DNA from 3 places in the Limosilactobacillus vaginalis genome. Region 1 is predicted to be linked to each of the others. Evidence: predicted binding sites of a transcription regulator. Region 1 holds the regulator's gene; each other region holds the start of a gene.
The links. The regulator HrcA, encoded in region 1, represses chaperone genes, less so after heat shock. The targets are predictions, from matches to a motif close to TTAGCACTCNNNNNNNNNGAGTGCTAA.

Region 2: groES (co-chaperone GroES) is a predicted target of HrcA. The motif match lies at 4,498-4,524, and genes of this name have one in related genera.
Region 3: clpP (ATP-dependent Clp endopeptidase proteolytic subunit ClpP) is a predicted target of HrcA. The motif match lies at 5,864-5,890, and genes of this name have one in related genera.

What each region holds. Positions count from the first base shown of each region.
Region 1 is NZ_CP104399.1:802,832-811,206, forward strand. It holds partial or broken gene infB (translation initiation factor IF-2) at 1-435, shown strand, start outside; gene rbfA (30S ribosome-binding factor RbfA) at 451-816, shown strand; gene truB (tRNA pseudouridine(55) synthase TruB) at 875-1,774, shown strand; gene ribF (riboflavin biosynthesis protein RibF) at 1,789-2,757, shown strand; gene N4627_RS03945 (hypothetical protein) at 2,957-3,328, opposite strand; gene hrcA (heat-inducible transcriptional repressor HrcA) at 3,443-4,492, shown strand; gene grpE (nucleotide exchange factor GrpE) at 4,505-5,080, shown strand; gene dnaK (molecular chaperone DnaK) at 5,102-6,973, shown strand; gene dnaJ (molecular chaperone DnaJ) at 7,094-8,248, shown strand.
Region 2 is NZ_CP104399.1:379,877-388,251, forward strand. It holds gene N4627_RS01730 (glutamate-5-semialdehyde dehydrogenase) at 1-219, opposite strand, end outside; gene proB (glutamate 5-kinase) at 483-1,283, opposite strand; gene N4627_RS01740 (ABC-F family ATP-binding cassette domain-containing protein) at 1,507-3,459, opposite strand; gene N4627_RS01745 (redox-sensing transcriptional repressor Rex) at 3,724-4,380, shown strand; gene groES (co-chaperone GroES) at 4,559-4,843, shown strand; gene groL (chaperonin GroEL) at 4,897-6,528, shown strand; gene N4627_RS01760 (glycosyltransferase) at 6,656-8,149, opposite strand; partial or broken gene N4627_RS01765 (conjugated bile salt MFS transporter) at 8,177-8,341, opposite strand.
Region 3 is NZ_CP104399.1:415,196-423,570, forward strand. It holds gene uvrA (excinuclease ABC subunit UvrA) at 1-2,149, shown strand, start outside; gene rapZ (RNase adapter RapZ) at 2,355-3,224, shown strand; gene N4627_RS01885 (gluconeogenesis factor YvcK family protein) at 3,245-4,231, shown strand; gene whiA (DNA-binding protein WhiA) at 4,245-5,186, shown strand; gene clpP (ATP-dependent Clp endopeptidase proteolytic subunit ClpP) at 5,248-5,841, opposite strand; gene N4627_RS01900 (hypothetical protein) at 6,479-6,610, shown strand; gene gap (type I glyceraldehyde-3-phosphate dehydrogenase) at 7,227-8,240, shown strand; gene N4627_RS01910 (phosphoglycerate kinase) at 8,333-8,375, shown strand, end outside.

The DNA of each region.
Region 1 (8,375 bases):
GGTTTCAATGTTCGGCCAACTTCACTTGCTAAATCGTTAGCTGATTCAAATAAAATTGATATTCGTCTCCACCAAGTGATCTACAACGCAATTGAAGAAGTTGAAGACGCAATGAAGGGGATGCTTGAACCGGTTTATAAAGAAGAAACTATTGGTCAAGTTGAAGTTCGGCAAATCTACAAGGCTTCTAAGGTCGGGACAATTGCTGGGGGAATGGTAACTTCTGGTAAGATTACCCGTGATTCTAAGGTTCGGCTTGTTCGTGACGGAATCGTCGTTTATAGCGGTGAACTTGGTAGCTTGAAGCGGTTCAAGGATGACGTTAAGGAAGTTAAGGCCGGCTTTGAATGTGGTTTGACAATTCAAAACTACAATGACATTAAGGAAAATGATGTTATTGAAGCCTACCAAATGAAAGAAGTACCAGTTAAGTAAACCGAGGTGAATAAAATGCCTAATAAACAATATCGAGTTGATCGGTTAGCTCAAGAAATTCAGCGCGAGGTTGACGATATTCTTTTGAAGCGAGTTCGTGACCCGCGTGTACAAGGGGTAACCATTACTGGTGTAGATGTTACTGGTGATCTTCAACAAGCAACCATCTATTACAGTATCTTGTCCGACAAGGCTTCTGATATGCAAAAGGTTCAAGCCGGGTTAGACAAGGCAACTGGATTGATTCGGAGTGAATTGGGTGCACGGTTGAACATCTTCAAAACACCTGAAATTAAATTTGAACGAGATAAATCAATTGCCTATGGAAGTCGAATTGATCAGCTGATCAATAAGCTTCACCAGCAAGAACAAGATAAGTAATTAAGGATGAACGAGCTGGGAGCTTTCTCTTAGTTCGTTTTTTTATGGAGAGAATCATATGGATGGAATTATTCCCTTGTACAAGGAACGTGGAATGACGAGCTTTGATTGTGTCAGTCGTTTGCGGCGGATACTAAAGACAAAGAAAATCGGTCATTCAGGGACGCTGGATCCCTCTGTTGATGGTGTTTTGCCAATCTGTATTGGTAATGCGACTAAAGTAGTAGAATACTTGATGCAGTCGGGTAAAGAATACCAGGGAGAGCTAGTAATCGGAAAAGCGACAACGACTGAAGATTTTGATGGTGAAATAGTTGAAACTAAACCAGTCGAAACTCCAATTAGTAGTGAACTAATTAAGGAAGCAATGCAGAAAATGACGGGAGAAATCATTCAGATTCCGCCGATGTATTCTGCCGTCAAGGTGAATGGAAAGCGTCTTTATGAGTATGCCCGTGTCGGTGAAACCGTGGAACGACCACGACGTAAAGCGTTGATTAGTAGTTTTGCCCTGTGTCGAAACGAGTATGATTCAGAACATCAAGAACAACACGTTTATTTTAAGGTAAAGTGTAGTAAGGGGACTTACATTAGAACGCTTGTCGCTGACTTAGCGCGTTCGCTTGGCTATCCTGGTGCGATGAAATGGCTAACCAGGCTTGAAAGTGGTGGCTTTACGCTTGACCAGACCCTGAGCTTAAATGATATTCAAGATGCGGTAGCTCACCAAACAATTAATCGCCATCTTTATCCAATTGACTATGCATTGAAAGACTATCCAGCAGTAGAATTAACTCCGGTACAATGGCATTCTGTTCAGCATGGTGGTTGGCTTAAGAAAGATGAGCTGCAGACAGTGGCAAATGAAGTGGTCCTGAAATATGACGGATCGACTAAAGCGCTATATCATCTAACGTCCCAAGGATATAAACCAACAAAGATGTTCTCTGTGAAGTGAAGGAGGAAGGAAAAGTGGAAGTAGTAAGAATCCACCACCCATTGCAGAAAGAGTTAGTGCCTGCAGGTCCAGTAGTGCTCGCAATGGGCTTCTTCGATGGTGTTCATCGTGGTCACCAGCAAGTGATTAATACTGCTAAAAAGATCGCTGAAGAAAAAGATCTTCCGTTAGCAGTATTAACCTATGATCACGCGCCCGGAATCGTTTATCAACAATATCCTGGTGGCTTTAAATACCTGTCAACAACATCACGAAAGCTAGATCTTTTAAAACAATTAGGTGTTGATTTGGTATATCTGGTTAGCTTTACTTCTTCATTTGCGAGTCTTTCACCACAAGAATTTGTCGATCAATATTTAATAGGCTTTCACGCGAAAACAGTGGTGGCGGGATTTGATCATACTTATGGCAAAGCTGCGGTGGCAACGATGGCACGTTTACCGGAGTATGCTAACGGTCGATTTAACGTAATCACGGTTCCTAAGTTTACTGGTAATGGTAAGCAAAAGATTGGTTCACGGGTTATTCGTAAAGCCATTGATCAGGGGGATGTTGAGTTGGCTAACCAGATGCTAGGTTATTATTATATGACAACGGGAATCGTTGTTCATGGCTTGGCACGAGGGCGAACACTGGGCTTTCCTACAATTAACGTTGAAACTCCTGAAGGTGAACGTCTTCCTGGTATTGGCGTATACACAGTTCAAGTGCAAATTGGTCAGAAATGGTACGGCGGAATGGCAAGTGTTGGTCACAACATTACTTTCGGTGATCAAAATAAGCTTACTGTTGAGATATACCTTTTTGACTTTGACCAATTGGTATACGGTGAGGAAGTTAAGGTTCAGTGGCTTTATTATCAACGTGGTGAAATGAAATTTAGTGGTGCTGATGAGCTGGTTGACCAGATGAAGCAGGATGAACAATTAGCTCGACAGAATTTACAAAAAATTGCCCCTGGTATAAAGCAGCCATTAGTTTAGAGATAACTTAATTTTTTCAATTGAAATAGTAAGGGGGAGAGAGACAGAACTAGCTCGCTAGTTCGTTTTCGAACCTCCCGCAATCACAAATAGGGATTCAGCGTTCGGATTTTCCGAGCACTGAATCCCATTTGTGTACTGCGTCGTTTGTATTTTATCTAGGTAATATAACTTATGTCACAACCCCCTTTTTCCACTATCAATGACGACTTGCTCGATGATTAGTTGATTGACTAATTTTATGAATGTGTCGTTTAAACTTCATACCGCCGTCCGTGACTAACTTAAAGTGGCGCATTTTAGCGTTGAACGGCCGGTTTGATAGTCGAATTGAAATCCAGCGACGCATGATTTCTGTCATTTCATCAAGCTCTTTACTAAGGCGATCGTTATTGGCTTTAACTACGGCATCGTGAATATCGGTTTGTAATCGATTAATCAAATTATTGTGATAGTCAAGCAACTCCCTTGTTAGCGGGGCATTCCGATAACTATTGAAGAGCTTCTGAATAATCCGCATAGCATCTTCGGGACCACTTGGCTGAATATATCGTTGCTTCTTATGTTTCATTAAAAAACTCCTAGATTTTATTTGACGTTTCTTGACTTTTACTATTCAGATTGTTATATTATACATGTGTTTAGCACTTAACCCTATAGAGTGCTAAAAGGGGAAGTGATACAAATGCTAACACAGCGTCAAAACAAGATCCTGCAAGCGATTGTACGTCAATATACCGCAACAGGTCAACCTGTTGGTTCAAAACACCTGGCAGAAAAATTACCTTTTAAGGTGAGCTCTGCTACGGTTCGAAATGAAATGGGTGTTCTTGAAGAAGCTGGTTTTGTTACCAAGGAACACTCATCTTCAGGGCGGGTACCTTCTAAAAAGGGTTACCGTTATTATGTTGACCATTTGCTTGATCCAGAGGTTATTACTGATAACGATTTAGTAGTAATCCAAAATTCACTAGGAACAAGTTTTCAAAAGATTGATGAGATCATTTCGCACTCGGCTGATATTTTATCTGATCTTACTTCCTATACAGCCTTTACACTAAAGCCCGAACAAGCTGATGTTCGGTTGAGTGGTTTTCGGGTTGTTCCGTTAGGTAATCGAAAGGTGATCGCAATTTTAGTTACTGATAGCGGTGATGTCGAAAGTCAGGCATTTACGTTACCACGAAATTACAATACAGATGCTCTTCAAGCAGTTATTCGGATGATTAATGACCAGCTGGTAGGGCAGCCATTAGCTAACGTGATGAGACGCCTGAATGATGATATTCCGCTTCGGGTGATGCACTACATGCAAAGTGCAGATGGCTTTTTGGATCTTTTTGATAGTGTCGTGTCAAGGGCAGCACGTGAGCAATTCTTTGTTGGCGGCCGGTTAAACCTCTTAGATTTCTCGGAAAAGCATGATTCGGTTGACTTACAAACTCTGTATAGTTTGCTTGACCATAACGATCAATTATCGCATTTGTTAGATTCAAACGTTTCTGATGATGGGGTAAACGTTAAGATTGGTTCTGAGATTTCTAAGGATAAGGCCTTAGATAACTATAGTTTGATCACGGCAACCTATGATGTTGACCAATATGGTAAGGGCATTATTGCAGTACTAGGCCCAACGAGGATGCCTTATTCACGGACGATTGGTTTAGTGAATGCATTCCGTCAGGAGCTAGCAAAACGACTTTTAAACTTTTACCGTCATTACTACGATTCATAGGAGGCGAGTCGATTGGCAGAAGACAAAGCTGCAAAGCAAACAGGTAAGGAAGCAAAGCATCAAAGTAAAAGTGCTGCTTCCGAAAAGAACGACCAGTTTGATGCTAAAAAGTTACAAACTAAAGTGACAAAATTAGAAAGTCAAGTTAAAGATTTGCAACAGCAATTAGATGATAAAGACGATAAGTATTTGCGGGCTGAAGCAGAAATTCAGAACATGACTACCCGCTTTAAGAAAGAGCGTGCTCAATTACTGAAGTATGATGGTCAAGACTTAGCTAAATCTGTTTTACCTGTTCTGGATAACCTTAAACGAGCACTGACGATTGAAGTTCATGATGAAAATGGTCAGCAGCTAAAGAAGGGGATCCAAATGGTTCATGACCACTTAATTAGTGCATTAAAGGACCACGGAATTACTGAGATTGAAGCAGACGGCAAGCCGTTTGATCCGACCCTTCACCAGGCAGTACAAACAGTGCCGGTGGAAGGTGATCAGAAGGCTGAAACAGTGGTAAAAGTACTACAGGCTGGTTATCAATTAAAGGATCGGGTTCTGCGTCCCGCAATGGTTGTAGTTGCACAATAAAAATAAGAGAGGGAATAAACAATGGCAAGTAACAAGATTATTGGTATTGATTTAGGTACTACTAATTCCGCCGTTGCCGTTATGGAAGGTAACGAGCCAAAGATTATTACAAATCCAGAAGGGAGTCGGACAACTCCATCTGTTGTTTCATTTAAGAATGGTGAAACCCAAGTTGGTGAAGTAGCAAAGCGTCAAGCAATTACTAACCCTAATACTATTTCATCAATTAAGAGTCATATGGGTGAAGCTGGATACACAGTTGAGGTTGACGGTAAGAAGTATACTCCACAAGAAATTTCTGCAATGATTCTTCAATATTTGAAGAAGTACGCTGAAGATTACATTGGTGATACAGTTAGCCAAGCAGTTATTACTGTCCCTGCATACTTTAATGATGCTCAACGTCAAGCCACTAAGGATGCTGGTAAGATTGCCGGATTAGACGTTAAGCGGATTATTAACGAACCAACTGCTTCATCACTTGCTTATGGCCTTGATAAGAAAGACAAGGATGAAAAGATCCTCGTTTATGACCTTGGTGGTGGGACCTTTGATGTTTCCATCCTTGAATTAGGTGACGGTGTCTTCCAAGTTCTTTCAACTAATGGTGATACTCACCTTGGTGGGGATGACTTTGATAAGAAGATCATGGATTGGTTAATTGATGGCTTTAAGGAAGAAAATGGCGTTGACTTGTCTAAGGATAAGATGGCGCTTCAACGGCTAAAGGACGCTGCTGAAAAGGCCAAGAAGGACTTATCTGGTGTTCAAGAAGCCCAAATCAGCCTGCCATTCATTTCTGCTGGTGAAAATGGTCCATTACACCTTGAAAAGACCTTAAGCCGGGCACAATTCAACCAATTAACTAATGATTTGGTTGAACGGACTAAACAACCAGTTATGAATGCCTTGAAGGATGCCGATTTAACATTCGATGACATTGATGAAGTAATCCTAAATGGTGGTTCTACTCGTATTCCAGCCGTTCAAGAAATGGTTAAGGAATTAACTGGTAAGGAACCTAACCACTCTATCAACCCAGACGAAGCGGTTGCCCTCGGTGCTGCTATCCAGGGTGGTGTTCTTACTGGTGATGTTAAGGATGTTGTTTTGCTTGATGTTACGCCACTTTCACTTGGTATTGAAACCATGGGTGGTGTCTTCACCAAGTTAATCGATCGGAATACTACTATTCCAACATCCAAGAGCCAAATCTTCTCAACTGCTGCTGATAATCAATCAGCTGTTGATATCCACGTTCTTCAAGGTGAACGGCCAATGGCAGCTGACAACAAGACTTTAGGTAACTTCCAACTTACTGACATTCCAGCTGCTCCTCGTGGTGTTCCTCAAATTAAGGTTACTTTTGATATTGATAAGAACGGGATTGTTAACGTTTCTGCCGAAGATCAAGGAACCCATAAGAAGCAAAACATCACCATTAAGTCTAACTCTGGCTTGAGTGATGAAGAAATTGAACGAATGAAGAAGGATGCTGAAGAACACGCAGCAGCTGATAAGAAGAAGAAGGAAGAGGTTGACTTGAAGAATGAAGTTGACCAAGAACTCTTCCAAGTAGATAAGACTTTGAAGGAAGTTAAGGGTAAGGTTCCTGAAGAAGATATCAAGAAGGCCGAAAGTGCTCGTGACGACTTGAAGAAGGCTAAGGAAAGCGGCAACTTAGACGATATGAAGGCTAAGAAGGACGCATTAAATAAGGTTATCCAAGATCTTAGCGTAAAGCTTTATCAACAAGCCCAAGGTGCTCAAGGCGGTCAAGCTGGTAATGCCGGTAACAATGGTACTAACGGAAACAATAATAATTCTGGTTCCGATGATGGCAAGACCGTTGATGGTGACTTTAAGGATGTTACTCCAGATGACAAGAAGTAATTCTATCAGCCGTTAATAAACAATTGTTAAAAGCCAAAGGCCGGAGAAAAGGACTTTGGCTTTTACTTTCGTTTACCATCTATGGTATAACTAAACAAGCAATATAAATGGAGGATCCGTATGGCAGAAGAAAGTTACTACGACATCCTAGGTGTAAAAAAGGATGCTTCTGAAAAGGAAATTAATCGGGCTTACCGAAAACTTGCAGCAAAATACCACCCGGATATTAACCATGAACCTGGTGCTGAAGAGAAGTTTAAGAAGATTAATGAAGCGCATGAAGTGCTGAGTGATCCACAAAAGCGTGCTCAATATGATCAGTTTGGTTCGGCAGGGCCAAATACAGGGGCAGGCCAAGGCTTTGGTGGCTTCGGCGGTCAACAAGGTTATGGTGACTTTGCCGGTGGTGATTTTGGTGATATCTTTAGCCAATTCTTTGGTGGTGGCGGTCGTCGTCAAGCAGATCCTACGGCACCACGTCAGGGCCGTGATTTGCAATATTCAATGACATTAGACTTTATGGATGCTGTTTTTGGCAAGACCACAACAATCAAATATGAACGGGACGCCCAATGTGATGTCTGCAAAGGGAGTGGCGCTAAACCTGGAAAGTCTCCCGAAACATGTTCACGTTGTCATGGTAGTGGGGTCATTCTTACCGTACGGCGGACACCCCTTGGTAATATTCAAACTCAAACTACCTGTCCCGAATGTAATGGGACTGGTAAGATCATTAAGCCAGAAGATCAATGTACTAAGTGCCATGGCTCTGGGCATATTCATGAGCGACATGAATTAGAGGTTAAGGTTCCTGCGGGAATTGATGACGGTCAGCAAATGCGATTAGAGCACCAAGGTGATGCTGGTGAAAACGGTGGCCCTTATGGTGATCTTTACATCGTTTTCCGCGTAACACCAAGCCGGGAATTCCGGCGTGATGGTTCAACAATCTATATTGATCAAGACATTTCATTTGCTCAAGCCGCATTAGGTGATGAAGTGAAGGTCAAGACTGTTCATGGTGATGTTAATCTTAAGATTCCTGCCGGTACTCAATCTGAAACGAACTTCCGTCTCCGGGGCAAGGGTGTTCCCCACTTGAACGGTAATGGTAACGGGGATGAACATGTTACTGTTCACGTTCATACACCGAAGAGTCTTAATAAACGTCAAAAAGAGGCAATGATGGCCTTTGCTGCTGCTAGTGGTGAAGACGTCAAAGGAGTTAAGAAAACCGTTCTTGACAAGCTTCGGGATGCATTTGAAGATAAGTAAAGAATTAAAATAAGCTAGTAATATCCGACTTTTGAAGCGGGATTACTGGCTTATTCTATTTCATTTGGCATTGTTAAATGCTGGTTTGATTAGCTTTTCAAGCGCGGATAGTCTTTGGTATACTAGT
Region 2 (8,375 bases), 420 kb from region 1:
GATTCGCTGTTCGTTGAGCATTAAGCGGTCAAGAAACTTCTTTGGCATTTCATTAGCATTAGCTAAGTCTTGTTTATTTGCTGTAAGAATAGCAGTTTGATTGGCTATTAAAGCATCAGCCATTGCAATTAGGCCCTTATTTTTAGATGCAGTATCAAGAATTGCTAATTGTCGTGCAGCTATTTGCGCTTGTTTACCGATTTGATTGAGTGATGTCATGATATGATCCTCCTTGGTTGAATTTTGAGTTTTCTCCTATTGTTATGTAGTCTTTGTTCGCCAGGGCTTGCTAGAGCTAGTGTTTTAGGCGACTGAGTCGAAATGTGTTCGCCGTGACTTTCCTCGAGCTAAGGTTCTAGGCAACTGAGTCAAGATCTGCTCGCCAGGAACTTGCTAGAGCTAACAACCTCCCTCCCAGATGCTTCCAGCATCTAGTCGGGAGAAATTGTTAGCTTTCCGCAAGTTCTTTGCTGGCTCGCACTCTATTTTCCAAACCTTGTTCCCACTTCTTCGCTACCGTCGAGGATTTGGAAGATGATTTTGGGATCACGGCCGTTGCAAAGGACCATGTGCTGGTTAGCTTGCATAATAGTGGCAGCGGCGCGGAGCTTAGTGACCATCCCACCGGTGCCAAATTGGGTACTGCTACCACTTGCGGCTTGCTCAAGTTCTGAAGTCATTTGATTAACGTGACGAATGGGTTGGGCATCGGTAAATTTATGCGGATCACGATTATAAAAGGCATCGATGTCAGAAAGAACGATTAACAGATCAGCCTTAATTTTAGTCGCAACTTGGGCAGAGAGTTCATCGTTATCACTGAAAGTAGTGTGGTGATCCAGCTCATCAACTGAAACTGGATCATTTTCGTTGATAATTGGGACAACCGCATCACCAAGAAGAGTTTCGATCGTATTAAGAATGTGCTGACGGCTAACCGGGTAGTCAAGGACATCTCGGGTTAATAAAATTTGTCCGACCTTAGTCTGATAATCCAGAAATCGTTGCGAATAGATCCGCATTAACTCGGTTTGACCAATTGCGGCCAGGGCCTGTTGCTGAGCAATTTCAGCTGGTCGCTTTGTTAAGCCGAGACTGGCAAGGCCAACACCAATCGCACCTGAAGAAACTAAAACCATTTCGTAACCTTGATGATTCAGCGTTGCAAGAGTATACGCCAGGCGGTCAATTGTCCGTAAATTAACCTGACCGTTGGGGTAGATTAAACTACTTGTCCCAACTTTAACAACAATGCGTTGATGCTGCTTTCCCATATTAACCATCCCTTCTAAACAAAAAACATGCCTAAGTCGAGGCACCAGTTACGGCGTTACCATCCTCGTTCAAAGACATGCTTTACTCTTTTTCAAAAATATTATTTACGTGTTGGATTAATAATGATTAGGATTCGGAATTATGTAAGTGGCTTTCAGCCGATGACCACTATTCTCTGGAACTTCCTACTTGGATCATTTGATTGCAGTTTACTTTCTTCTTGGTTAAAAGTCAACTATTTTCTTGATCAAACTTTTCTAGCTCCTCGGCTGCATTAGTCCACTCCAACTCGACTTCTTCAGACTGTTCATTTAACTTATTCAGTTGTTTTTGCAAATCCGCGAGTTGTCCAATATCAGTAGCAACTTCTGGTTGACTCATCTGCTCTTGAATTGCTTGTGACTGTTCTTCAAGGGAAGCCATTTGATCTTCTAACTTGTCAACTTGTCGCTGAAGCTTTCGCCGGGCTCGCTGAGTTTCCTTACTTTGCTGGTAAGACTGTTGAGCGCTGGATTTTTTGGGCTTAGCTGTTGAGTTTACTTGTTGCTCATCCTGTCCTGCAGTTGAAGCTAATTCCTTATTGACGGCTTCAAGGTAGTCATCATAGTCACCTTCATAATGCTTAATTCCGGTAGCGCTCATGTCAAGAACATCCGTGGCAACTTGGTTAATAAAGTATCGGTCGTGGGAAATAAATAGTACCGTGCCAGAGAACTCGTTGATTGCGTTCTCAAGGACTTCACGACTATCAATATCTAAGTGGTTCGTTGGTTCATCAAGAATTAAGAAGTTGATTGGTTTAAAAGAAAGCTTAGTTAGCTCTAGGCGAGCTTTTTCGCCACCGGAAAGGTCATGGACAAGTTTATAAACATCATCGCCAACGAAGAGAAAACTACCAAGTAGGGAGCGAATATCCTTTTCAGGAACGTTTGAGTGATCGTCCCAAACTTCATTTAAAACAGATTTTTCGGGATGAAGCTGCTGCTGTTCCTGATCGTAGTAACCAATTTGCAAGTTAGCGCCTAGTTTAATCGAACCGCTAATCAGTGGGATCCGATCCAAAATTGACTTTAGCAGGGTTGATTTACCGATTCCGTTGGGCCCAATGATTCCAACTCGTTGGGGCTTACGAACGGAAAACGAAAGCGGCCCGGCAAGCTTTTGATCATTATAACCAACTACTGCGCGGTCAACATCCAGGACTTCGTTACCACTATCCTTATCACTGTGAAAATGGAAGTGGATTGACCGATCGTCAGTCTCGGGACGATCCATCCGATCCATTTTTTCTAGTTGTTTCCGACGCGCCTGAGCACGTTTTGTGGTTGAAGCCCGAACAATGTTGCGGTTGACAAAGTCTTCAAGCTTTGCAATCTTCTTTTGCTGTTGTTCGTAGTGCTTCCATTCAGCAGTAAGCCATTCTTGTTTATGCTGCATAAATTGGGTGTAATTGCCAGTATAATGACGCAACGTATGGTTATCGAGATCGTAAATATCAGAAACAACTCGATCAAGGAAGTACCGGTCGTGAGAAACGACAAGCAGTGCGCCCTGATAGCTCTTTAGATAATCTTCTAGCCATGCAAGAACGTTCATATCTAAGTGGTTTGTTGGTTCGTCTAGGATCAAAAGATCAGGGGACTGCAAAAGAATTTTAGCAAGGGCTAGTTTTGTCTTTTGTCCTCCAGATAGGGAATTGATCGCAGTTTGGTAGTCAGCTTCTTCAAACCCAAATCCTTTTAAGATTCCCCGCATTCGTGACTCGTATTCAAAACCGCCCTGTTTCTTGAAAGTAGATTGGAGCTGAGAATATTTTTCCGTTGTTAGCTGGAATTCTTTAGTTGCTGGATCGAGTGAAGCTAACTGGTTTTCTAACTGGTGAATTTGCTTTTCCATTTTATGGAGAGGAGCAAATACTAGATCAAGTTCGGCCCAGATACTATTTTGGCTATCTAACCCTTGATCCTGAGCCAGGTAACCGATAGTTAGATCCTTGCTTTTAGAAATTGTCCCTTCATCGGGGTTAGTGATTCCGGCAATCATTTTTAAGAGGGTCGTTTTCCCGGCACCATTGCGACCGACAAGGGCTGTCCGGCCATGTTCCTGAATTTGGAGATTAATGTCATGAAAGAGGACATCAGCGCCAAAACGACGCATTACATTATTGGCTTGCAAAAGAATCATTTTGTTTACCTCGTTCTTCAAAAGATGTACTTTTCCATTATACGCTGGTTAGCCTTGATTTCACAAAGTTTAGCTTGTAAATTACGTTAATGATTAAGCAAATGAAAAAATTTTGAAAATAATTTTGTTTGAGTGTTCACAATGAGAGAGTTTGTTGCTAGAATAATAAGAGAATTGGATTTCACAAACTAGCAAAATTGAGTAGAAAATATAAGCTCACTAATGTTGAATAATATAAAAATATCGTAGGAGGAATAACAAAGAATGGCTACCAAGAAAATTCCTAAGGCAACGGCAAAGCGTTTACCAATTTATTACCGTTACCTTAGCGTACTATTAAGTGCAAATAAGCGACGGGTTTCATCAACGGAACTCTCAGAGGCGGTTCAGGTTGATTCCGCAACTATTCGTCGTGACTTTTCTTATTTTGGTGAATTGGGTAAGCGGGGCTATGGTTACGATGTTGAGAGCCTGTTGAATTTCTTCAAGGGGATCCTAAATCAGGATACTCTTACTAACGTGGCCCTTGTTGGAGTCGGTTCATTAGGGAGTGCGCTTCTTAACTATAATTTCCATCAAGATACTAACTTACGGATTAGCGCAGCGTTCGATACTAAGCCTGAATTAGCAAACACTGTAAAGAGCGGGATTCCAATTTATCCAGCAAGTGAAATGCAAAAGCAGATTAAAGAACAACAGATCGATGCCGTGATCTTGACTGTTCCAAGCTCAACTTCCCAAAAAGTTGCGGATCAATTAGTTAGTGTTGGGGTAAAGGGAATCTTGAACTTCACGCCCGTTCGTCTCTCAGTTCCAAAGAATGTTCAGGTTCAAAATATTGATTTGACAAATGAGCTCCAAACATTAATTTACTTCATCAAGAATTATGCTGAAAATAATCATGATGAAAAAACAAACTAAATTATAAAATCGTCGGTGGTTACGCTAAATGTAATTGCCGGCGACTTTTTAGTTAGCATCGTCTGAAAGGTATATTGGTTGCAATCAACTCTAAAAATGGTATAGTAGAAAATGTAATTAGCACTTGGAAGATGAGAGTGCTAAATTAACTTTTGATTATCAAAATGGAGGGATTAACGTGTTAAAACCATTAGGAGATCGCGTGGTTCTTAAAGCTGAAACTGAAGAAGAAAAGACAGTCGGTGGTATTGTTCTTGCTTCAAACGTTAAGGAAAAGCCAACAACAGGTAAGGTTATTGCTGTTGGTGCTGGCCGAACATTAGACAATGGTGAAAAGTTAGCACCAGCTGTTAAGGAAGGCGATCGGGTCCTCTTTGATAAGTACGCTGGAAATGAAGTTGAATACAACGGTGAGAAGTACCTCGTTGTTCATGAAAAGGATCTCGTAGCCGTAATCGACTAATTAGCAGGATTAATCAAAAACGTTACAGATTTTAATTTTGAGGTGAATAATATATGGCAAAAGAAATTAAGTTTTCTGAAGACGCCCGGAACGAAATGCTCCATGGTGTTGATAAGTTAGCAAATACTGTTAAGACTACTATGGGTCCAAAGGGACGGAATGTTGTCCTTGAACAAAGCTATGGCACACCAACCATTACTAATGATGGTGTCACAATTGCCAAGAGCATTGAATTGGAAAACCACTTTGAAAACATGGGGGCAAAGCTTGTTTCTGAAGTAGCTTCCAAGACTAACGATATTGCCGGTGATGGTACTACTACTGCTACTGTATTGACTCAAGCAATCGTTAATGCCGGAATGAAGAATGTTACTGCTGGTGCTAACCCAGTTGGTGTTCGTCGTGGAATTGACAAGGCTACTCGGGCAGCCGTTGAAGCTTTGAAGAAGATGTCACATGATGTTAAGACTAAGGACGACATTGCCCAAATTGCTTCCATTTCTGCTGACAACAAGGAAGTTGGTAAGTTGATTGCCGATGCCATGGAAAAGGTTGGTAATGATGGTGTTATCACCCTTGAAGACTCCCGTGGTGTTGATACAAGTGTTGACGTTGTTGAAGGGATGAGCTTCGACCGTGGTTACATGTCACAATACATGGTAACTGACAATGATAAGATGGAAGCTGATTTGGACAACCCATACATCCTGATCACCGATAAGAAGATCAGCAACATCCAAGACATTTTGCCACTTCTTCAATCAGTTGTTCAAGAAGGCCGTGCTCTCCTGATTATTGCCGATGACATTACTGGTGAAGCTCTTCCAACCCTTGTCTTGAACAAGATTCGTGGGACCTTTAATGTTGTTGCTGTTAAAGCTCCTGGCTTTGGTGACCGGCGGAAGGCTCAATTACAAGATATTGCTGTATTGACTGGCGGTACTGTTATTTCTGATGACCTTGGCATGAACTTGAAGGACGCTACTGTTGATCAATTAGGCCAAGCTAACAAGGTAACGGTTACTAAGGACAGCACTACAATTGTTGATGGTGCTGGTGCTAAGGAAGCCATCGCTGAACGGGTTGACCAAATTAAGCAAGCTATCAGTAAAGCAACCTCTGACTTTGACAAGGAAAAGCTTCAAGAACGTTTGGCAAAGCTTTCTGGTGGAGTTGCCGTTGTTCGTGTTGGTGCCGCAACTGAAACTGAAATGAAGGAAAAGAAGTACCGGATCGAGGATGCTTTGAACGCTACCCGGGCTGCTGTTCAAGAAGGATTTGTTCCTGGTGGTGGTACTGCATTAGTTAATGTTCTTCCAGCCTTGGATAAGGTTGAAGCAACTGGTGACGAGGCTACTGGTGTTCAAATCGTTAAGGCAGCTCTAGAAGCACCAGTTCGGCAAATTGCTGAAAATGCTGGTGTTGAAGGTTCAGTTATTGTTAACCAATTGAAGAGCGAAAAGCCAGGAATTGGTTACAATGCTGCTGACGGTAAGTTTGAAGACATGGTTGAAGCCGGAATTGTTGACCCAACTAAGGTTACCCGGTCTGCCCTTCAAAATGCCGCTTCAGTATCTGCATTGCTTCTTACAACTGAAGCCGTTGTTGCAGATAAGCCAGAACCAAAGGATAATCAAGCTCCTGCTGCACCACAAGGCGGTGCCGGCATGGGTGGCATGATGTAATTTCGCTAATCACAAATTAAATCTAATTAATTAAAAGACTGTCAGTCCTTTGTTATAGAATGAAAGGGCTGATAGTCTTTTTGCTTTAAAGCAGTTAATCCAATTTTTTGTAAGAAAAATTATTTAATTAAGCTTTTTTGAGAAAATCCTGCCATTTTTTAGCAACCTCGTTAAGGGAAAATTTAGCAGCGGCATGTTGAGCATTTTGTGTGTACCGATGAGATAATTCAGGATCAACCAGTAGTTGGCGCAAACTTTGGTAAAGGGCATCACAATCATTAGCCGGAATTAGTTCCCCGCTAATATTATTATCAATAATTTCAGTGGGACCATAGTTAATATCATAACTAATTGCTGGGCAACCATGCCCTTGCGCTTCTAATAGTGCCATGGCAAATCCTTCGTACTGACTTGTTAGAATTTCAGCTTGGGCAGTTTCGTAGACTCGAGTAAGATCATGTTGATAACCACAGAAATGGATGTAGTGATCAGCACCTTGGTTATTAATAATCTTTTTAAGTTCGTTCACTGTTTGATAATTATTCCAACCATCAGAATAGCCGTAAATATCTAGTTGTACTTTAGGGAAATCTTCATGAAGGCGGATGATAACGTTAATTAATTGATCAAGTTGTTTAACCTTTGTAAGACGGGCAACGGCAATAAAATGACCGACCTGCCGTTGGGTGGGTGGAATGCTTTTCTCAAGTTGTGTTTGGCTAAGGAAAGTTACCGGAATGGCGAAACTCATATTGGTATTGAAACGGCGACTGGCATCCATTGCTTCGCGTTTTGTTGATGAGATCAGTCCAGTTAGCTGTCCTTGATTTAGCATTTCATTAATGGGCTGGTAAATAGGTGAGATCTCACTGTTACTTTGTCCATCTTGGGTAAATGCAGAATGAAAAACTTGGTAGCGTCGCGGAGAGGTATGCATTAACCGAAAAGCGGCTAATGTCACGTCAGAACGATCATTAATTAATAATGCATCAGGATCGTTAGTAACTAGCTGATCAAGAAAGTATGCGCGAAATTCGTTTTGGTTATCAAACTGTAATTCTTGATTCTGATCAACTAATTGGATCAGAGTAAGAACGGGGATGTTTCCCTGACCACCACGATAATGATAAGTTATTTTGACCGCTCCTGACTGGTCATAGTATTGCCGACAAACTAGCCGGGCGCGATCTTCAAAGAATTCGGTATAAGTTTTGCATCCACAATCATAATAGTCACGCCGATCAGTAAACCCATACTGATCTAAATAATCGACATAGTAAAGACGATTATTATCTTGGTTAACTTTAATTCGCACTTTCCCATTGCGTTCAGCCTGGTTGCCTTTTACCTGATAACCTGGAACATTTAAAATTTGCTTAATAAGGGATTGATCGAAGCCTGGATCCATATGATAAGGAAGTCGTTGGTAAAATTGGAAAAGATTAATTACCCGTCCGCTAGTACCTAGCTTGTTTTCAGCATCAAGATGAGCAAAATTATAATACATGGTCACAATCTTGGCTGGTTGATGAAGGTAATCAAAAATTTGTAGTCGTTTAACTTGAGCTAGTTCAATCGCTGAAGTTTTGATGTCTTCACGGCTAGTGATGAAATAATTCATAATGACTCCTTTAGTTTTAGATTATTTTAACAAAAAAACTGGAAGTCTAGTACTAATTCCGAAAACAACGTAAGCTAATGCTGATAGGACGATCCCGATAATATACATCAGCTTAAAATTGAATTTTTCTAATCCCTTACCAATAAATGGCGAGGTGATTGAAGAAGCAACTGCGCCAAAGGTAAAAATCAACATGATTAATCAATTTTATTCTCCTCTCATCATT
Region 3 (8,375 bases), 390 kb from region 1:
TGCAGACGTGATTGGTGGAGACCCAATTCCGTTTTCTGAAAAATATGCTTGTCCAATTTGTGGATTTACTGTAGGAGAGCTTGAACCGCGACTATTCTCTTTCAACGCTCCAATTGGCGCTTGTCCTGAATGTGAGGGCTTGGGTTCAAAACTTGAGGTTGACGTGGATCTAGTGGTTCCTGACCGAACTAAAACACTTCGGGAAGGAGCAATGATTCCGTGGAATCCGATTTCTTCACAATACTATCCACAGTTACTGGAACAATTCTGTAAAGCTGCCGGAATTAATATGGATACGCCATTTAATAAACTTTCCAAAAAGCAACAACAGCAGGTTCTGTATGGTAACGGCGATCAGACATTCCATTTCCATTACGAGAATGACTTTGGTGGAGTTAGGGATGTTGATGTGCCATTTGAGGGAGTTATTAATAATATTAAGCGTCGGTATAAGGAAACCAATTCTGACTTTACTCGAGAGCAAATGCGAAAGTATATGACAGAACTGCCTTGTCCGGCTTGTCACGGTTATCGGCTTAACCAACGGGCGTTAGCAGTTAAAATTAACGGTCAAAATATTGGTGAAGTTTCCGAATTGCCAATTAGTAAGGCCATTACGTTCTTTGAAGGAGTTCAATTCTCCGAACAGCAAGAAAAGATCGCCCGGCCAATTTTGAAAGAGATTTTAGATCGACTGACTTTTATGAAAAATGTCGGTGTTGAATACCTGACATTGAGCCGCTCTGCACGAACACTCTCTGGGGGAGAAGCTCAACGAATCCGTTTGGCAACCCAAATTGGTTCAAATCTTTCTGGGGTAATGTATGTCCTTGATGAACCTTCAATTGGATTACACCAGCGGGATAACGATCGGTTAATTTCTTCCCTTAAGGCAATGCGTGATCTTGGTAATACCTTGATTGTGGTTGAACACGATGAAGACACCATGCGGGCTGCGGACTATATTGTTGATATTGGTCCGGGAGCAGGAGCTAATGGTGGAAGGGTAATGGCCGCTGGAACGCCAAAACAAATCATGCGTTCCAGAAAATCACTAACGGGTCAGTATCTTTCTGGTAAAAAGATGATTGAGGTGCCTAAAGAGCGTCGAGAAGGTAATGGGAAACACATTATTCTTAAAGGGGCTGCTGAGAATAACTTAAAAAACATTAATGTTGATTTTCCTCTTGGCAAGTTTATCTGTGTAACTGGTGTTTCCGGTTCTGGAAAATCCACCTTAGTCAACGTAATTTTGAAGCGGATTCTGGCGCAGAAATTGAATAATAATTCGGCTAAGCCTGGTAAGTATAAATCAATTAGTGGAATTAAAAATATCGAGAAAGTAATTAATATCGATCAGTCACCAATTGGACGGACACCACGGAGTAATCCTGCTACATACACTGGTGTCTTTGATGATATTCGTGAACTCTTTGCGCAAACAAACCAGGCCAAGATGCGTGGCTATAATAAAGGACGCTTTAGTTTTAATGTAAAGGGTGGCCGTTGTGAAGCCTGCCATGGTGATGGAATTATTAAGATCGAGATGAACTTCTTGCCAGATGTTTACGTTCCGTGTGAGGTTTGTCACGGAACACGTTATAATTCGGAAACGCTTGAAGTTGAGTATAAGGGAAAGAATATTTCACAAGTCCTTAACATGACTGTTTCTGAAGCATTGAAGTTCTTTAGCGCAATTCCGAAAATCAAGCGAAAGCTACAGACAATTGAAGATGTTGGTTTAGGTTACGTAACTTTAGGTCAACCAGCTACCACGCTCTCAGGTGGTGAAGCCCAGAGAATGAAGCTTGCTGCTGAACTCCACCGTCAATCACGAGGTAAAAGCTTTTATATTCTTGATGAGCCTACTACTGGGCTACACATGGATGATATTAAACGCTTGTTGGCGGTTTTACAGCGACTAGTTGATGCTGGGAATACAGTCTTGGTGATTGAGCATGATCTTGATGTTGTCAAATCAGCTGACTGGCTAATTGATCTTGGCCCTGAAGGAGGAGAAGCAGGTGGTTATATAGTTGCTACCGGGACTCCTGAAGAGGTGGCAAAGGTTAAGGAAAGCTATACCGGTCAATATCTGAAGAAGATGTTAAAACGGGATCAGGAGCTTGAGGAGAAAAAACAACATTAAGTTTTCTGATTAATCTTGAAAATACACAAACAGGAGGCTTCAGAGTTCGACATTGGCGAGCTTTGAAGCTCTTTTGCATCTTTTAAGTATTAACTAGTATTTTCTGAAAAACGACAAGACTTGCCTTAGTTCTAGTTATTAAAAGACACGCCCGGATTGTTGTGATACAATAATTAGGTATAAGTGTAGAAAAGAGGGAGAGAACATGGTGGAAAAGATGCGAGTGGTAATTATTACCGGAATGAGCGGTGCCGGGAAAACCGTTGCTGTTCATAGTCTTGAAGACTTAGGCTACTTCGTGTTCGATAATATGCTGCCTAACTTGGCGGAAAAATTTGTCGATGTGATGGAGAAAGCAAGTCAGTTTAATAAGGTGGCCATGGTGATGGATTCTCGTTCTCAGGGATTTTATGATCAAGTACTGCCAAGTATTCAACAATTGAAAAAGCGTGAAGATCTTGAGGTTAGTTTACTTTTTCTCGATGCTGCTGATGATAAATTGATTTCTCGTTATAAAGAAACGCGTCGTTCACACCCGCTGTCACCTCATGGTCGGTTATTAAACGGAGTGACGGCTGAGCGAAAATTGCTGAATAACCTCAAGAGTGAGGCGGATATTCGGATTGACACTACTTCCTTGACGCCACGGAACCTCAAATTAAGGCTCAATAAGATCTTTGGTCATGGCGAGGGGAGCAATTTCTATATTGAAGTAATGTCGTTCGGCTTCAAGTATGGATTGCCGTTAGATGCTGATATTGTACTTGACGTTCGTTTTCTCTCTAACCCCTTTTACGTCCCAGAGCTTAAACATTTGACGGGTAATGATGCTGCTGTTCAGGAATACGTGATGAAAAGTCCGTTAGCAAAGAAATTTTATGCTCATTTAAAGTCATTGTTAGAAACGGCGATGCCAGGCTATATTCATGAAGGAAAAAGTAGCCTAACAATTGCAATCGGCTGTACTGGCGGGCAACACCGTTCCGTTACCATTGCGAATAGGGTTGCGGCTGATTTAAAAGCTGATGGTTATCAAGTTAATATTCACCATCGGGACGTTGATAAGGCAAAATAAAAAAGTAGAGGAAGGATTATATGTTTCATAAGCCAAAGATCGTTGTGATCGGGGGCGGGACTGGCCTGCCAGTTGTCCTTCGGGGGTTACGCGATCAAAATGCTGATATTACAGCGATAGTTACCGTTGCTGATGATGGTGGTTCGTCGGGGATTCTTCGAGATTATATTAATGTGGTACCGCCTGGTGATATTCGAAATGTTCTGGTTGCTCTCTCTGAATTACCAAAGTTACAGAAAGAGATCTTCCAGTATCGGTTTAAGACAACTGACCAATTTTTGGCGGGTCATGCCATTGGTAACCTTATTATTTCCGCTCTTTCGGAAATGCAGGGTGATATTTTTGATGCAGTCCAGGAGCTTTCAGAGATGATGAAGATTCGGGGACATGTTTTTCCCGTTTCTAATGAACCATTAACGTTAAATGCTGAATTTATGGATGGTTCGACTCTTAGTGGTGAGTCAGAAATCACTAAAGCCCATAAGCAGATTAAACATGTCTGGGTAACGCCATCAAATGATGATGACGGTCACAAAGCCAAAGCAGTTCCTGAGGTTGTTAAAGCAATTGAAAATGCAGATCAAATTGTTTTGGGACCCGGTAGTCTGTTTACAAGTATTCTGCCTAATTTGATGATTCGTGATGTTGCTCAGGCCGTATGCAGGAGTAAGGCAGAAGTAGTCTATATTTGTAACATTATGACGCAAAAGGGAGAAACCGATCATTTTACTGATGCTGATCATGTTCGGGTACTTAACCGTCACCTTGGGAAAGACTTTATTGATACCGTATTAGTTAATATTCAGCCAGTTCCCGATAACTATATTGACTTTAAGGAATGGAACGAAATTTCCCAGCCTGTGGGACATGATTTTCAGGGGCTCCGGAAGCAGGGATGCCGAGTTATTAGTTCCAACTTCTTACAGTTAAAGGATAATGGAGCATTTCATGACCGTGATAAGGTTGTTAATGAGTTAATGAATCGCCTCCATGAAGTTCATGATTAGGAGGTGACTAGCATTGTCCTATGCTAGCGAAGTAAAAAAGGAGCTAACAGCAATTAAGGTTCACCGTGATAATGCTAAAGCTGAGCTAATGGCCTTAATTAGGATGAATGGCTCAATCGGAATCAGTAATCACCACCTCGTATTGAATATTCAAACTGAAAATCCCGCCATTGCCCGGCGGATATATTCGTTGCTGAAAGATTTTTATCACGTCGAAAGTGAAATTGTTGTCCGGCGGAAGATGAAACTAAAGAAAAATAACCAGTATATTGTTCGTTTACGTTATTCTGCAGAACGTGTTCTGGATGATTTACAAATCTTACAAGGGATGCAGATCAAGGAACAGGTTCCTGTTGAATTACTAAAGGACGAATGGATGGTTCGCTCATATTTGCGTGGTGCCTTTTTGGCCGGTGGTTCTGTAAACAACCCTGAAACTTCTCGTTACCATTTGGAAATCTATTCCCTCTATGAAGAGCATAATGAGATGATTGCCCGGATGATGAATAAGTTTGGCTTAAATGCTCAAACAACTGCTCGACGAAGCGGGTATATTGTTTACCTTAAGGAAGCTGAGAAAATTGCTAACTTCATGTCGCTAATCGGTGCAACTAATTCGATGCTGCAATTTGAAAATATTCGGATTGTCCGTGATATGCGTAATTCAGTTAACCGTCTCGTTAACTGTGAGAATGCGAATATGAACAAGATTGCTAATGCTTCAACTAAGCAAATCGAAAATATTAAGCTCATTGAAGCAAGTGTCGGCTTAGAAAGTTTGCCGGATAAGTTACGCGAGATTGCTGAAACGCGGCTTGCTCACCAGGAAGTCAGTTTGAAAGAACTAGGAGAACTAGTTCCCGGTGGTCCAATTTCAAAGTCTGGCGTTAATCATCGCTTGCGAAAGCTGAATGCGTATGCAGATGAACTCCGCAATCGAGCACTGGCTAAATAAGTAAGTTTAAACAAAAATAAGCTGAAGGAAATTTTCCTTCAGCTTATTTTTTGATCATTGATTACTTCAGCTTAGAATTGTTTTCCATAATTCCGTCAAGCAAACCATAATCAACAGCTTCTTGAGCAGTTAAGTAGTGATCACGTTCGGTATCACGGTTAATCTTTTCGATTGGCTGTCCTGAATTCTTGGCCAGAATTTCATTAATCATCTTTCGTGTCTTCAAAATTTCAGTAGCAGCAATTTCAATTTCGGTTTGTTGACCTTGAGCACCACCAGATGGTTGGTGAATCAAAACTTGTGAGTGTGGTAAACCAAAACGCTTACCCTTAGCACCTGAAGATACTAAGACGCTGGCCATAGAAGCAGCCATCCCGATAACAATAGTTTGAACATCAGATTTGATGAAGTTCATAGTATCGTAAATTGCCATTCCAGATGTAACCACACCACCTGGAGAATTAATGTAAAGGTAAATGTCTTTTGTTGAATCTTGCGCATCTAGGAAAAGAAGTTGCGCAACGATTGAATTAGCCATATCGTCTTCAATTGGGCCAGATAACATAATGATCCGATCCTTTAGAAGCCGTGAATAAATGTCATAAGCACGTTCACCACGAGATGATTGCTCAATGACAGTAGGAACTAAATTCATAGTTGATTAGCCTCCCTTATTTTTAGCACTTGTTAGCATCAATTGCTAACTTATGTGAATACTATACTCGTTTGGTCAAAAAAGGTCAAATAATTTGTCATGAAAAATAAAAATGAGGCCGGGAGTTTAACGGCCTCATTATTTTGTTATGGTCAATTCGTGGTGTTTATACGGCTAGGCATCATTAATGATAGGGGGAGAGGAAATAATGAGCCGCATGGTTAGTATTAGTTTAGTGGAGATCCTTAGCAATCAAACTGAGTTCAGTAGCAGCTGATTCCTTATCAAGACTTGTCCAGTCAGTTTTGTTAAATTTAACAAATGCTTTGAATGTATCTTTAGTCATAATAAATTACCTCGTTTTCATATAATAGGCGTTTTAATTAGCCCTTGTTTGTTTACGACTATATAGTATCTCGTATTGGTATACTTTGCGAGACCTTTTGCCTATTAATTTTGTTAAAGATATTGTTAAATTGGTCTAGTTTAATTTGAGAAAAATTTTTTCTTCAAGTAAATGCTGCTATAATAATCCTGACGAGAGATAGCCTTTTATGAAGGGTTGCTTTTTAAATCCATGCCCGGTATAATTGGAGCGTTAATTAATTTACGTTTAATATATAAGGAGGCATTTGCTATGCGTAAAGCACACCCATACGGCGTTCAAGGTCGTCGGCCAATTGCTCCTAAGTACAAGCGAGCATTAAAGGAAAAGAAGATTGAAGCTATTCGTAAATGGGCTAAGGAAAAGCCAGCTGAAGAAAAGTAATTTTAATATTATAAGTGGTTGACCGAATTTATTTAGTCAGCCTTTTTTATTTAATAAGAGAAAAGGGAGCGGCTTCCAACATGGTGCCGGTCCTTTTTTGGCTTTATTTATCATAGAACTAAATTGTGAATTGATTGAGGAAATTGTAAATCAACCCTTTTAAGAACCTATTTGGATTTCTACGATTAGATTCAGTAAGGCCGAAAACTACTGATAAATAGAAAGAGGCAAGAAAAGCATTTCGCCTTTCCTGCCTCTTATAAAAATGCGCCCCCCGAGAGTCGAACTCGGATCTCGAGAACCGGAATCTCACGTGCGATCCATTACACTAAGGGCGCGTCAACAAATATTATATTATCTTACTTTAGCCATAATTGCAACAATAAATTTTTATTTCAAGAATGATAACGTTTTCACAAGAAAAATCAAACTTTTCAGGTCAATTAGATAGACAAGTTAGTGAAATGTGAGTATTATTAATACCGTAAGGTTGTAATTGCTAAATCATGATCTGGTATAGATGCTTAACACTACTTAAGTGTGGTTAGTATCGTATAAATGTGATTGAATTAGCAAAGACACTAATTATGTTTTTCCTAAAGGAGGAAATTGCAGTATGACTGTAAAGATTGGTATTAATGGTTTCGGCCGTATTGGTCGTTTGGCATTCCGTCGTATTCACGAACTCAACACTGATGACATTGAAGTTGTTGCTATCAACGACTTGACTTCACCAGAAATGTTGGCTTACTTACTTAAGTACGATTCAACTCAAGGTCGTTTTGATGGCGAAGTTTCATCAACTGACAAGGGTATCGTTGTTGATGGTAAGGAATACCCTGTATACGCAGAACGTGACGCACGTAACATTCCCTGGGTAAAGAACGACGGTGTTGACTTTGTCCTTGAATGTACTGGTTTCTACACTTCTGCAGAAAAGTCACAAGCTCACTTGGATGCCGGCGCAAAGCGTGTTCTTGTTTCTGCACCTGCTGGTAACGTTCCAACTGTTGTTCCTGGTGTTAACTTGGATACTTTGAAGCCTGAAGACAAGATTGTTTCAGCTGGTTCATGCACAACTAGTTGTCTTGCACCAATGGCTTACTGGTTGAACAAGAACTTCGGTATCAAGGTTGGTACTATGACTACTGTTCACGCTTACACTGGTAGTCAAGCTGTTCTTGACCAACCACGTAGTAAGAAGTTCCGTAACAACCGTGCTGCTGCTGTTAACACTATTCCTCACTCAAGTGGTGCTGCTAAGGCTATCGGTCTTGTTATTCCTGAATTGAACGGTAAGCTTTCAGGTCACGCACAACGTGTTGCTGTTCCTACTGGTTCATTAACTGAACTTGTTGCTATCTTGAACAAGAAGGTTTCAGTTGATGAAGTTAACAGTGCAATGAAGAAGGCTGCTGAAAACAACCCTGCTTACGGTTACACTGAAGACCCAATTGTTTCAAGCGATATCATTGGTTCTACTTTCGGTTCAGTATTTGACCCATCACAAACCGAAATCATGGAAGGCGAAGATGGTACTCAATTAGTTAAGACTGTTGCTTGGTACGACAACGAAAATGGTTTCACTTGCAACATGATCCGGACTTTGCTTCACTTTGCTGAACTTTAATCCGAAACGCTGAAATATTAGCGGTATAAAAAGGTGGGAGGAGGAGACTCCGACCACCCTTTTTCTTAACAGAGAAGGAGGAAACATAATTTATGGCAAAATTAACTGTTGAAGATTTACCATTAAGTGGTAAAA